2 regions of the Blautia sp. OF09-25XD genome follow, and region 1 is predicted to be linked to the other one. Evidence: predicted binding sites of a transcription regulator. Region 1 holds the regulator's gene; the other holds the start of a gene.
The links. Region 1 encodes Rex, which represses fermentation and respiration genes when NADH is low (regulators of the CRP and FNR family bind a similar motif). Its sites were predicted from a motif close to ATTGTTAANTANTTAACAAT; they were not measured.
Positions count from the first base shown of each region.

Region 1 (6,032 bases):
ATACCAGGGTGCGGCACCGGGATGCCGGTTTGTCGTAGTGAAGATTCTGGACCGAAGGGGAAATGGAAGAAAGCAGGATATCCTCGCGGCGATTGACTGGGTGTGCAAAGAGCGAATAAGACTTAATATCCGCATTTTAAATATTTCAGTGGGAACAACAGAGCAGGAAAAAACGGTGGATGATCTGCTAGTACAGGCGGTGGAGCGCGCCTGGGATGACGGGATCACTGTTGTGACAGCGGCCGGAAATCTGGGGCCCGCTCCGGGCAGTATTACGGCGCCGGGGAGCAGCAGAAAAGTGATCACCGTGGGAGCGGGCGATCTGCTGGAGCCAAGAAGAGGAATCTCCGGATGCGGCCCGACACGGGACTGCGTCTGCAAACCGGATCTTGTCGCGCCTGGAAAACGTCTCATTTCCTGCGCGCCTGGAAGAAGCAGGAAGGAATATGTGGTGAAGAGCGGCACCTCGATGGCGGCACCGCGGGTGTCCGGAGCCGTGGCTTTGGCACTTGAACGGGTTCCGGATCTTACAAATGTCCAGGCGAAAATGCTGCTTTGCGAATCGGCGAGAGACCTTGGCCTTCCGCGCAACCGTCAGGGGCATGGGATGCTTCAAACAGACCGTTTTCTGTCTCTTCTGTGAGACACTGTGCGGCAGCATAAAAAAAGAAAAATGAAGGAAAACACCTCTCATCCTGCAAAAATTGTGTGAATTTATGGGAAAATGCCAAAAAATCAGGCGAATTTTGACTTGACAAGCTATAGGATACTTTATACAATAAACGGGAATAGAAAAAGGAGGCCTACTATGGAAAAAATTCAGATGACCACTCCTCTGGTAGAGATGGATGGAGATGAGATGACCAGAATTCTCTGGAAAATGATCAAAGATGAGCTGCTTCTCCCGTTTATTGACCTGAAAACGGAATATTACGATCTGGGACTGGAACACAGAAACGAGACGAACGATCAGGTAACCGTAGATTCCGCAAACGCTACCAAGAAATACGGTGTAGCAGTCAAATGTGCCACCATTACGCCGAATGCAGCGCGTATGACCGAGTACAATCTGAAAGAAATGTGGAAGAGCCCGAACGGAACGATCCGTGCCATGCTCGACGGAACCGTTTTCCGTACCCCGATTGTCGTAAAAGGCATCGAGCCGTGCGTGCGCAACTGGAAAAAACCGATCACGATTGCCCGTCATGCATACGGAGATGTCTATAAAAATGCAGAAATGCGCATTCCGGGACCGGGAAAAGCAGAGCTGGTTTATACGGCTGAGGACGGCACCGAGACAAGAGAGCTGATCCACAACTTCACCGGCGCCGGTGTCATTCAGGGCATGCACAATCTGGATAACTCCATAGAAAGCTTTGCGAGAAGCTGTTTCGAGTACGCACTGTCCACGAAACAGGATCTGTGGTTTGCAAGCAAGGATACGATTTCCAAGAAGTATGATCACCGCTTCAAGGATATCTTCCAGGAGATCTTCGATGCAGAGTACAAAGAGAAATTTGCAGAAGCAGGCATTACCTACTTCTACACTCTGATCGACGACGCCGTTGCCCGCATCATGAAAGCAGAGGGCGGCTTTATCTGGGCCTGCAAGAACTACGACGGCGATGTCATGAGCGACATGGTATCCTCCGCCTTCGGTTCCCTTGCGATGATGACTTCTGTTCTCGTATCCCCGCACGGATATTACGAGTACGAGGCTGCGCACGGAACCGTACAGCGCCACTATTACCGTCACTTAAAAGGTGAGGAGACATCCACCAACTCCGTGGCCACCATTTTTGCATGGACCGGCGCACTCAGAAAACGCGGGGAAATGGATGGAAACGCAGAACTTTCCGCATTTGCAGACCGTCTGGAAAAAGCAACGATCGCAACGATCGAGAGCGGAAAAATGACAAAAGACCTTGCGCTGATCACCACCATGGAAAATCCGACCGTATTAAACAGCCGTGATTTCATCCTGGCCATCCGCGAGGAGCTGGAGAAATAATTAAACGAAGCAAAAAAGAAAGCCGATCCGGCATTCCCGCAAAAAGGGATGCGCCGGACCGGCTTTTTCTGTTTTGAATTTTCCGGGGAAAACCAGGCCTATTCGGCAAGCTCTTCCCATTTTTCATACAGCTCTTCGAGTTCCGCGGCAATCTCTGCTTTCTCTTTGCTTAATTTCACACACTCTGCCACATTCGTTGCGACTTCCGGTTTCGACATTTCCTCATCAATTTCCGAATCGCGTGTCTCAAGCTCTTCAATTCGTTTCTCCGTCTTTTTCAGCTCGTTTTCTTTCTTGCGGAGACGTGCCTGTTCTTCTTTCTGCGCTTTCCAGTCCAGCTTTGTGGAGGAGGCTTCGGAAGGAGCCGCTGTTTCTTCCGGAGCGGCGGCATCGGCAGCAGGAGCATAGATGCGGGTCAGCTCTTCTTTTTTCTCCAGATAGTAATCGTAATTTCCGATATAGTTGACGAGTGTCTGTCCCGTCAGCTCCAGAATCCGGGTTGCAGTCTGATTGATAAAGTAACGGTCGTGGGAAACGTACAGTACCGTTCCAGTGTAATCCTTCAGCGCGTTTTCCAGAATCTCCTTTGATACGATATCGAGGTGGTTGGTCGGCTCGTCGAGGATCAGGAAGTTGGCGTTCGAGAGCATCAGCTTGGCAAGAGAAATTCGTCCGCGCTCACCGCCGCTCAAGGTATGAATCGGTTGGAAGACATCGTCGTTTGTAAACAGGAAGGCGGCCAGCACATTTCGGATTTCGGTGTTTGTCAGATACGGATACGCGTCGGAAATCTCCTGGAAAATGGTCTTTTCCATGTGGAGCACCTGATGCTCCTGATCGTAGTAACCGATCTGTACACGGCTTCCAAGTGTAAAAGAGCCGGCATCCGGGCGGATGACTTCGTTTAAGATCTTTAAGATCGTCGTTTTTCCCGTTCCGTTGTTTCCGATGATTGCGACGCGCTCCCCGCGCTTGATTTCGAAATTCAGATCCTGGAAAAGCGTCTGTCCCGGGAAGGCTTTGGAGAGGTGCTCGACGGTCAGCACATCGTTTCCGCTTGTGATGCGCGGTTCCAGACGGATCCGCATATCGGAGCGTACTTCGGTCGGCTTTTCCAGCACATCCATTTTGTCCAGCATTTTTTCACGGCTCTCGGCGCGTTTGATGGATTTCTCGCGGTTGAAAGATTTCAGCTTTGCAATGACTTCTTCCTGATGGTGGATTTCCTGCTGCTGGTTGACCCAGGCATGGTAAGCGGCTTCACGGAGCATTGCTTTTTTTTGACTGTAGGCGGTATAGTTTCCCTCAAAAGTTGTTACTTTTTTATTGTCCACTTCAACGACTTTTGTGACAACGCGGTCGAGAAAGTAACGGTCATGGGAGACGATCAGGACGGCTCCGCTGTAATTTAAAAGATACGTTTCGAGCCAGGAGATCGAGTCCATATCGAGGTGGTTGGTCGGCTCGTCGAGCAGAATGATGTCCGGTTTGGTGAGCAGCAGTTTACCAAGTGCCACGCGGGTCTTCTGACCGCCGGAGAGGGAGTCCACCTGTTTTTCAAAATCGCTCTCGGAAAAGCCAAGACCTTTTAAAACACCGACGACTTCACTGCGGTACGCGTATCCGTTTTCCAGTTCAAAGGTATGGGAGAGGCGGGTGTAGGTGGAAAGAAGTTCATCCAGCTCTGCACCGGATTTTGTATTCATATCACTTTCCATCTGACGGAGGCGTTCCTCCATATCGATCAGATTCTGTTTCGCGGTCAGCACTTCCTGGTAAATGGAAAGGTGTCCGGTCAGATCCTGATGCTGGGCGAGATAGCCCATCGTCTTTCCTTTGGAGAGGATGACCTCTCCCTCATCGGCCCTCATTTCGCCGATGATGATTTTTAACAGCGTCGATTTTCCGGCACCGTTGATGCCGACCAGTGCGGTTTTTTCGCGTTCTTCTATATGAAAAGATGCATTTTTGATAATTTCCGTTGTCCCGAATGCTTTCGAGATATTCTGACATGCAAGAATCATGTGGTTCCTCCAGATAACATATTTCTGTATTTTGACATAATACACCATCCTTATTATAGAGAGTAATACACAAAATTTCAAGAAATCTTTGACAATTTTCTATCAACCATATATAATATGAATATATGCAGGTGTAAATAAGGAGGAATTTATCTTGGAAGAAAAAGGAATTTCGCGGGCAGTTATCAAAAGACTTCCTAGATATTATCGTTACCTGGGCGAATTGCTGGAGGACGGAGTAGAACGGATCTCTTCCGGTGAGCTGAGCGAGCGGATGAAAGTGACAGCTTCCCAGATTCGCCAGGATTTAAATAATTTCGGCGGCTTCGGCCAGCAGGGGTATGGTTATAACGTGCGGTATCTGTACAGCGAGATTGGAAAAATTTTAGGTCTGGACAGAGTCCACAATATGATTTTTGTCGGAGCCGGAAATCTGGGACAGGCGCTTGCTAATTATGCGGCCTTTGAAAGAAGCGGATTCAAAACGGTCGGTATTTTTGACGTCAACCCGGTATTAAAAGGAATCTCCGTGCGCGGAATTGAAATCCGCATGGCGGACGAGCTTCCGGAATTTATCAAGGAACACCATGTAGAGATTGCGGCTTTGACACTGCCAAAAGCAAAAGCGGTAGAGATGGCAGAGATTCTCGTGGACAACGGTGTAAAAGCAATCTGGAATTTTGCACATACCGATCTAAACTTAAAACTTCCGAAAGATGTGATCGTCGAGAACGTCCATCTTTCCGAAAGTCTGATGCGTCTCTCCTACAATCTGACCAGATATGAGGCGGAGCATCCAAAGAACAATTAAGAAACCAAAACAAAAGCAGGAGAGTCTTCGGGAAACCGGAGACTTTTTCTGTTCACTTTCCGGATAAGGCAGGAAAAGGAGGAAAAGCGATGAAACGGATTCTTACAGCAGCACAGATGAAGCAGGCAGACCGCAATACGATCGAAACCATGGGGGTACCGTCCCTGGTACTGATGGAGCGCGCAGCGCTGTCCTGCGTGGAGGAGCTTCAAAATGGAACATGGGATACAGGAAAAGTCCTTGCTGTGTGCGGTTCCGGAAATAATGGAGGGGACGGTGCGGCAATTGCACGGATTTTAAAGACGAAAGGGGTGGATGCGGAACTGTTCTGTCTTGGAAATCCGGAAAAATACAGTGAAGGCATGAGAGCACAGAAGAAAATTGCGGAAAATTATGGGGTCCGTGAGGTTAAGAATCCGGATTTCCGGGAATATACTGTTATCATAGATGCCATCTTTGGAATTGGCGTATCCCGTCCGCTGGCAGGGGAGTACCGGAGGGCAGTGGAAGCAATCTGCGCAAGCGGTGTTCCTGTTCTTGCCGTGGACATCCCTTCGGGGATCCACACGGATACCGGAGAGGTCCTTGATGCGGCGGTGAAAGCCAGAGCCACGGTGACATTTGCCTGTGCAAAGCCAGGGCTTCTCTTTGATCCCGGAAAACGATATGCCGGAGAGGTCCTGGTCCGTGATATCGGAATCGGCTTTGATGCAGGAGAAGAGGAGACGCCCTGGTACGGTTCAGTGGAAAAAGAAGATCTGGACCGGTTTCTTACCCGCACGCCGATGGGAAATAAGGGAACCTTCGGAAAGGTGCTGGTACTTGCCGGTTCCGGTGCCATGTGCGGAGCCGCTGTTTTGTGTGCCAGGGCAGTCCTTGCATCCGGTGCCGGCATGGTAAAGGTTGTGACAGAGGAAAGAAACCGTACGCCGCTTTTCTGTGCCCTGCCGGAAGCAATGGCGGATTTCTGGAAGGAGGATGAGCCGCTTCCGGAAGAAGCCCTGCTGCAGGATCTCGCCTGGGCGGACGCTGTTGTTGCGGGACCGGGACTTTCCAAAAGCCGGACGGCAAAAGAACTGCTCGTTTTACGGTGCAGCACACAGAAGTTCCTCTTGTTCTGGATGCAGATGCGCTGAACCTGATTGCAGAAGATGCAGAGATTCTTTCGGGCTGCCGGGCAGAAAAA
Region 1 covers NZ_QUMG01000005.1:162,464-168,495, reverse strand. The annotation lists gene DXA93_RS06345 (S8 family peptidase) at 1-643, shown strand, start outside; gene DXA93_RS06340 (NADP-dependent isocitrate dehydrogenase) at 809-2,011, shown strand; gene DXA93_RS06335 (ABC-F family ATP-binding cassette domain-containing protein) at 2,110-4,035, opposite strand; gene DXA93_RS06330 (redox-sensing transcriptional repressor Rex) at 4,190-4,846, shown strand; partial or broken gene DXA93_RS06325 (NAD(P)H-hydrate dehydratase) at 4,936-6,032, shown strand, end outside.

Region 2 (6,032 bases), on a different contig from region 1:
GATTAAATCCTACCACAGCTTCTCTGCTTATGAGCCTGGAATCCGTTTTTTCTGTTCTTGCCGGTTGGATTCTCCTTCATCAGGCTCTCTCCGCTCGCGAGCTCTCCGGCTGTATTCTGATGTTTGCAGCGATCGTGCTGGTACAGCTTCCGAACTTTCACAAAGCCAACGCTGTTTCCTGATGTTATTCCTTTTTCAGTGTAAGAAAGATTTCTGTTTTGCGAGCTTCTTTCTTACGGCAGCTTGCTTTGATGACATAATTCCCCTCCGCCGCAGTGTGATCCTGTCCGGAGGGCTTTTTTATGCCATCCGAAAATTTAACCGAATCAAGTAAGTCACCTGCTTCCATTTCGAATATCCGCTTGCCCAATATTTTCATGGCATAAAAATACAAAATTCTGCATATTGATTGCAGGATTTTTTAATTCGTGCTACACTGTTTTTATTGTACCAATAAGCACTTATTTTATTAGGAGGTTCTGTCATGCCCGTTTTTGATTTCAGCAATTCCCCGGAAAAAGCAAAAGTTTCCGAATGTACGTATACTGTTTTCCGCACAAACGCACCGTTTACTTCTCCGGATCAGCCGATCCTAATTCTGGATACAAAAGAGAAGGCTTTCCCGCATCATCCCTGTGGTATTTTCACAAACCCATCCAAACGGACCTCGTTTGAATTTAAAGAGGAAGAAGAAACCTTTATTGCCGACATTCTTCAGATCGATGCCCGTTTTGTCAGCCTTTTAAAATGGCTCGGTGAAAACCATATCAATGTCCGCCTTTCCGGTGCACAAACATCCGACGGTTATGCAGTTTACAAAATCCGCGAGATCGCTTTCGGTGGCGGTGCAAAGCTTTCGGCTGAGGATGGATTTTTACAGTTTATGATTGAGCGTCTCCTCGCCAGCAATGCACCGGAAGAAGAAGTTGAGGATGAGGATCAGGAGGAAACCGGTGACAGCATGAAGCTCACCAGCATCCAATCCATCACTGATTTTATGAACTGTGCCGGAAGAACGCTGCCGGACAATATCCGCCTTTGGGCTCGTCGAAACCTCGCTGTTGCCCGTTCCCACGAAGTCTCTCCCGAAGAACGTCGTCACGCACAGCGCGCCCTCTCCATGATGATGAATATTCAATGGAAAAGCAACTATTTTGAAGCCATTGATCCAGTGGAAGCACGCCGGATCCTCGATGAAGAACTGTATGGCATGGAACGCGTGAAGCAGAGAATTATCGAAACCATCATTCAGATTAACCGGACTCATACGCTGCCGGCCTATGGTCTGTTACTGATCGGTCCTGCCGGAACCGGAAAATCGCAGATTGCTTATGCCGTTGCGCGTATCTTAAAATTACCGTGGACAACACTCGATATGAGTTCGATTAATGACCCGGAACAGCTGACCGGAAGTTCCCGCATCTACGCAAACGCAAAACCGGGAATCATCATGGATGCTTTTTCCATGGCTGGTGAATCCAACCTCGTCTTTATCATCAATGAGCTCGACAAGGCTGCCTCCGGCAAAGGAAACGGAAACCCGGCAGATGTTCTGCTGACCCTTCTTGATAATCTTGGTTTTACCGATAACTATATCGAATGTATGATCCCGACCGTCGGTGTATACCCGATTGCAACCGCAAACGACAAGAACCAGATCAGTGCTCCGCTGATGTCCCGCTTCGCTGTGATTGAAATTCCGGACTACACACCGGAAGAAAAGAAAATCATTTTCTCCCGCTATGCACTTCCAAAGGTATTAAAACGCATCGGTATGAAAGAAAATGAATGCATTCTGACACTGGAAGGACTCGATGCCGTAATCTCCTGCCACGAAAACACAAGCGGTATTCGTGATCTTGAGCAGGCTGCTGAGCATATCGCAGCAAATGCGTTATATCAGATAGAAGTCAACCATGTTTCCTCTGTTACCTTTGATGCAGAAATGGTACGTGAACTGCTCTTGTCCTGCTGATCTGCCTTATTTTCTATTTTGAAGGCGTATCAGGGTACGGCGAAAACCAGTGACGCAACAATTCACGCTCTGTGGTGCTGAAATTTTTTGCATTATTTTGGAGTGTGCTGTAAAATAGTTTCCTGTCCCATCAGTCTGTACTTTCGGGCAGGGAACTATTTTATTTCTCCAGATATTTTCATAAAAGGAAGCCCCTGACACTTTCATGTCAGGGGCTTCCTTTCGGTCAATTCAGAAAATTTATTTCTGCGGACCAGCGGAAACAAGTGCTTTACCAGCAGCGTTTCCTTCGTATTTTGCAAAGTTCTTGATGAATCTTTCAGCCAGATCCAGTGCTTTGGTCTCCCACTCGGAAGCATCAGCATAGGTATCGCGAGGATCCAGGATAGCCGGATCAACGCCCGGAAGTTCAGTCGGAACTTCGAAGTTGAAGTACGGAATAGTCTTCGTCGGAGCTTCGTTGATAGCACCGCTTAAGATTGCATCGATGATTCCACGGGTATCACGGATGGAGATACGTTTTCCGGTTCCGTTCCAGCCTGTGTTAACCAGGTATGCTTTTGCTCCGCTCTTCTCCATTTTCTTAACAAGCTCTTCTGCATATTTGGTTGGGTGCAGCTCCAGGAATGCCTGGCCGAAGCATGCAGAGAAGGTAGGAGTCGGCTCGGTAATTCCGCGCTCGGTTCCTGCAAGTTTTGCAGTAAATCCGGACAGGAAGTAGTACTGAGTCTGCTCTGGTGTCAGAATAGATACTGGCGGAAGTACGCCGAATGCATCTGCGGACAGGAAGATAACATTCTTAGCTGCCGGTGCAGAAGAAATCGGGCGAACGATGTTCTCAATGTGGTTGATCGGATAAGATACACGAGTATTCTCGGTTACGCTCTTATCATTGAAGTCGATCTTGCCTGCTGCATCAACGGTAACGTTCTCAAGCAGAGCGTCACGTCTGATTGCATTGTAGATGTCCGGCTCAGACTCTTTGTCCAGGTTGATGACTTTTGCATAGCAGCCGCCCTCGAAGTTGAATACTCCGTTGTCGTCCCAGCCGTGCTCGTCATCACCGATCAGAAGACGTTTCGGGTCTGTGGAAAGAGTTGTTTTTCCTGTTCCGGAAAGTCCGAAGAAGATTGCGGTGTTCTCACCGTTAAGGTCTGTGTTTGCAGAGCAGTGCATGGAAGCGATGCCCTTCAGCGGCAGATAGTAGTTCATCATGGAGAACATACCTTTCTTCATCTCTCCGCCGTACCATGTGTTGACGATAACCTGCTCACGGCTTGTGATGTTGAATACTACTGCTGTCTCAGAGTTCAGACCCAGCTCTTTGTAGTTCTCAACTTTTGCTTTGGATGCGTTGTAAACAACGAAATCCGGCTCGAAGTTCTCAAGCTCTTCTGCTGTAGGTTTGATGAACATGTTAGTTACGAAATGTGCCTGCCAAGCTACCTCAACGATGAAGCGGATAGCCATACGGGTATCTTTATTTGCGCCGCAGAATGCATCTACAACGAACAGTCTTTTGTTGGAGAGCTCTTTTTTGGCGATCTCTTTTACTGCTGCCCATGCTTCCTGGGTTGCCGGATGGTTATCGTTTTTGTACTCATCAGAAGTCCACCATACAGTATCTTTCGAATTCTCGTCCACAACGATGTATTTGTCTTTCGGTGAACGGCCTGTATAGATACCGGTCATAACGTTAACTGCACCAAGCTCTGTCTCCCGGCCTTTTTCATAGCCTTCCAGCTCTGGTTTTGTCTCTTCCTCAAATAACTGCTCATAAGAAGGGTTGTACACAATTTCTGTGGTACCGGTGATGCCATACTTTGTTAAATCGATCTGTGCCATCTTGTAATTAACCTCTTTCCTTTGATAGTAATACTGCTTCATTCTGCAAAATGCAGAAATTTGAAGGTATCCTTTAGAAGAAACCGGACCAGCCGGCCTCTTCTACTCTAATTATACATAAAAGGCCAAAAAAATCAACTGAAAATCTTCCGTTTTTTTACAGAACGTGTCCCAAAATCTGTAAAAATTTTATAAACTTCGATTTTTCGAAGTTTTCTGACAATTGCATTTTTGTACACTTCATCCTGCAAATTGACATTTTTTGATTTTTTATGTTATAATATTAATAATTATGTTCGGAAAGAAGTTTCTTTATGTATTACGATCTGACCCGCGGGAAAATCTCCCGCTCTCTTATCCTGTTTGCCCTGCCGATGATCGCAGGAAATCTGTTGCAGCAGTTTTACAACATTGCCGACACCCTGATCGTCGGACGCGTTCTCGGAAGCAATGCGCTCGCCGCCGTCGGCTCCTCCTATACGCTGATGACGTTTCTGACTTCCATTTTTCTCGGCCTGTCGATGGGCGCCGGTGCGCTCTTTTCGATTTATCAGGGACGAAAAGATCTTTCTTCTTTAAAACTTTCGATTCTCCACGCGTTTCTGCTGATCCTTGCCGTTACGCTCGTGCTGAATCTCGCTGTTTATGCAGGCATCGAGCCGATCCTTACGTTTCTTCGCGTCCCGGATGAAGTCCGTCCCGGCATGCGGACGTATCTTCTGATTATCTTTGCCGGCCTTATTGCAACATCCGTATACAATTTCTTTTCCTGTATGCTGCGCGCGCTCGGAAACTCTTCTGTGCCGCTGATTTTTCTCGCTGTCTCTGCTGTGCTGAACATTGCACTGGATCTGCTCTTTGTCGCTGTACTGCCGTTCGGCATCGCAGGCGCGGCGCTCGCTACGGTTCTTGCGCAGTATGTGTCCGCCGTCGGTATTCTGCTCTATGTGCTGCTCCGCTGCCGCATGTGGCTGCCGTCAAAAAAAGAATGGCGTTTCAGCCATTCCATTTTAAAAGAGATTCTGAATCTTTCTTCGATGACCTGCATTCAGCAGTCGGTCATGAATTTCGGCATTCTGATGGTACAGGGGCTCGTCAACAGCTTCGGTCCGGCGGTCATGGCGGCATTTGCGGCCGCGGTGAAAATTGATACCTTTGCCTATCTGCCGGTGCAGGATTTCGGAAATGCCTACTCCACTTTCACCGCACAGAATTACGGAGCCGGAAATCACGAGCGGATCCGGCGCGGCACGAAAGATGCTTTTGCACTGAGCGCTGCTTTTTCCATCGTCATTTCTCTGCTTGTCAATCTGTTCGCGCATCCGCTGATGCAGATTTTCGTGAAAGCATCAGAAATGGAGGTCATCGCGATCGGCGTACAGTACCTGCGGCTGGAAGGCTCGTTCTATCTCGGCATCGGATGGCTGTTTCTGCTGTACGGGTATTACCGCGCTGTCAAACGCGCCGAGATGTCGGTTGTTCTGACCGTCATTTCGCTTGGCATGCGTGTGGCGCTGGCATACCTTTTCTCCGCCACGGCGCTTGGCGTTGCCGGAATCTGGATCGCTATTCCGATCGGCTGGGCACTGGCTGATATGACCGGACTTTTCTTCCTGCGGCGTGCATTCCGATCGCAGAAGCCTGCATAAGTTCCGAATCTTATATCGCAGTACGGTTTTCTGCGGATAAACTGCGGAACTGCCCCGGCGTCTGGTGCATGCGTTCCTGGAAGACGCGGTTAAAATAGCTGATATTTCGGAATCCGCAGTCGCTCGCAATCTTGCTGATCGCCTCCTCGGTGGAAAGCAGCAGCCGGCAGCTCTCGGCAATCCGCAGGTTATTGACATACGTCACGGCGGAAATATGCATAATCGACTTAAAGAAGCGGCAGAAAGCGCTCTCACTCATATGAAACTGGCTCGCCAGTTCCGCGATTTCGAGATCCTCACAGAAATGAGCATTCATGTATGTGAGGATCTCTTTCATTCTGCTGACACGGTAATTCGTCGAGGCATCCGTTTTTCCGCCGTTCTTTTCTGCCGCACTGTAATATCCCTGCCAGATTTTCAGAAGTTCCGCTTTTAACAGCAGCTCCCAGCCCGGTTCTTTTCTTTCCTGCAGATTTCGGATCTCCTGCATGGCCTGTGCCGTTTTTTCTGCAAGGCGTGTCCCCCGCTCTGTCTTGGATGGAAAACGGATCTCGGAGGACAGC
Region 2 covers NZ_QUMG01000006.1:137,315-143,346, forward strand. The annotation lists gene DXA93_RS07105 (DMT family transporter) at 1-182, shown strand, start outside; gene DXA93_RS17825 (hypothetical protein) at 185-349, opposite strand; gene DXA93_RS07110 (AAA family ATPase) at 485-1,975, shown strand; gene pckA (phosphoenolpyruvate carboxykinase (ATP)) at 2,216-3,820, opposite strand; gene DXA93_RS07120 (MATE family efflux transporter) at 4,135-5,469, shown strand; gene DXA93_RS07125 (AraC family transcriptional regulator) at 5,480-6,032, opposite strand, start outside.
Region 2: pckA (phosphoenolpyruvate carboxykinase (ATP)) is a predicted target of Rex. The motif match lies at 4,092-4,111, and genes of this name have one in related genera.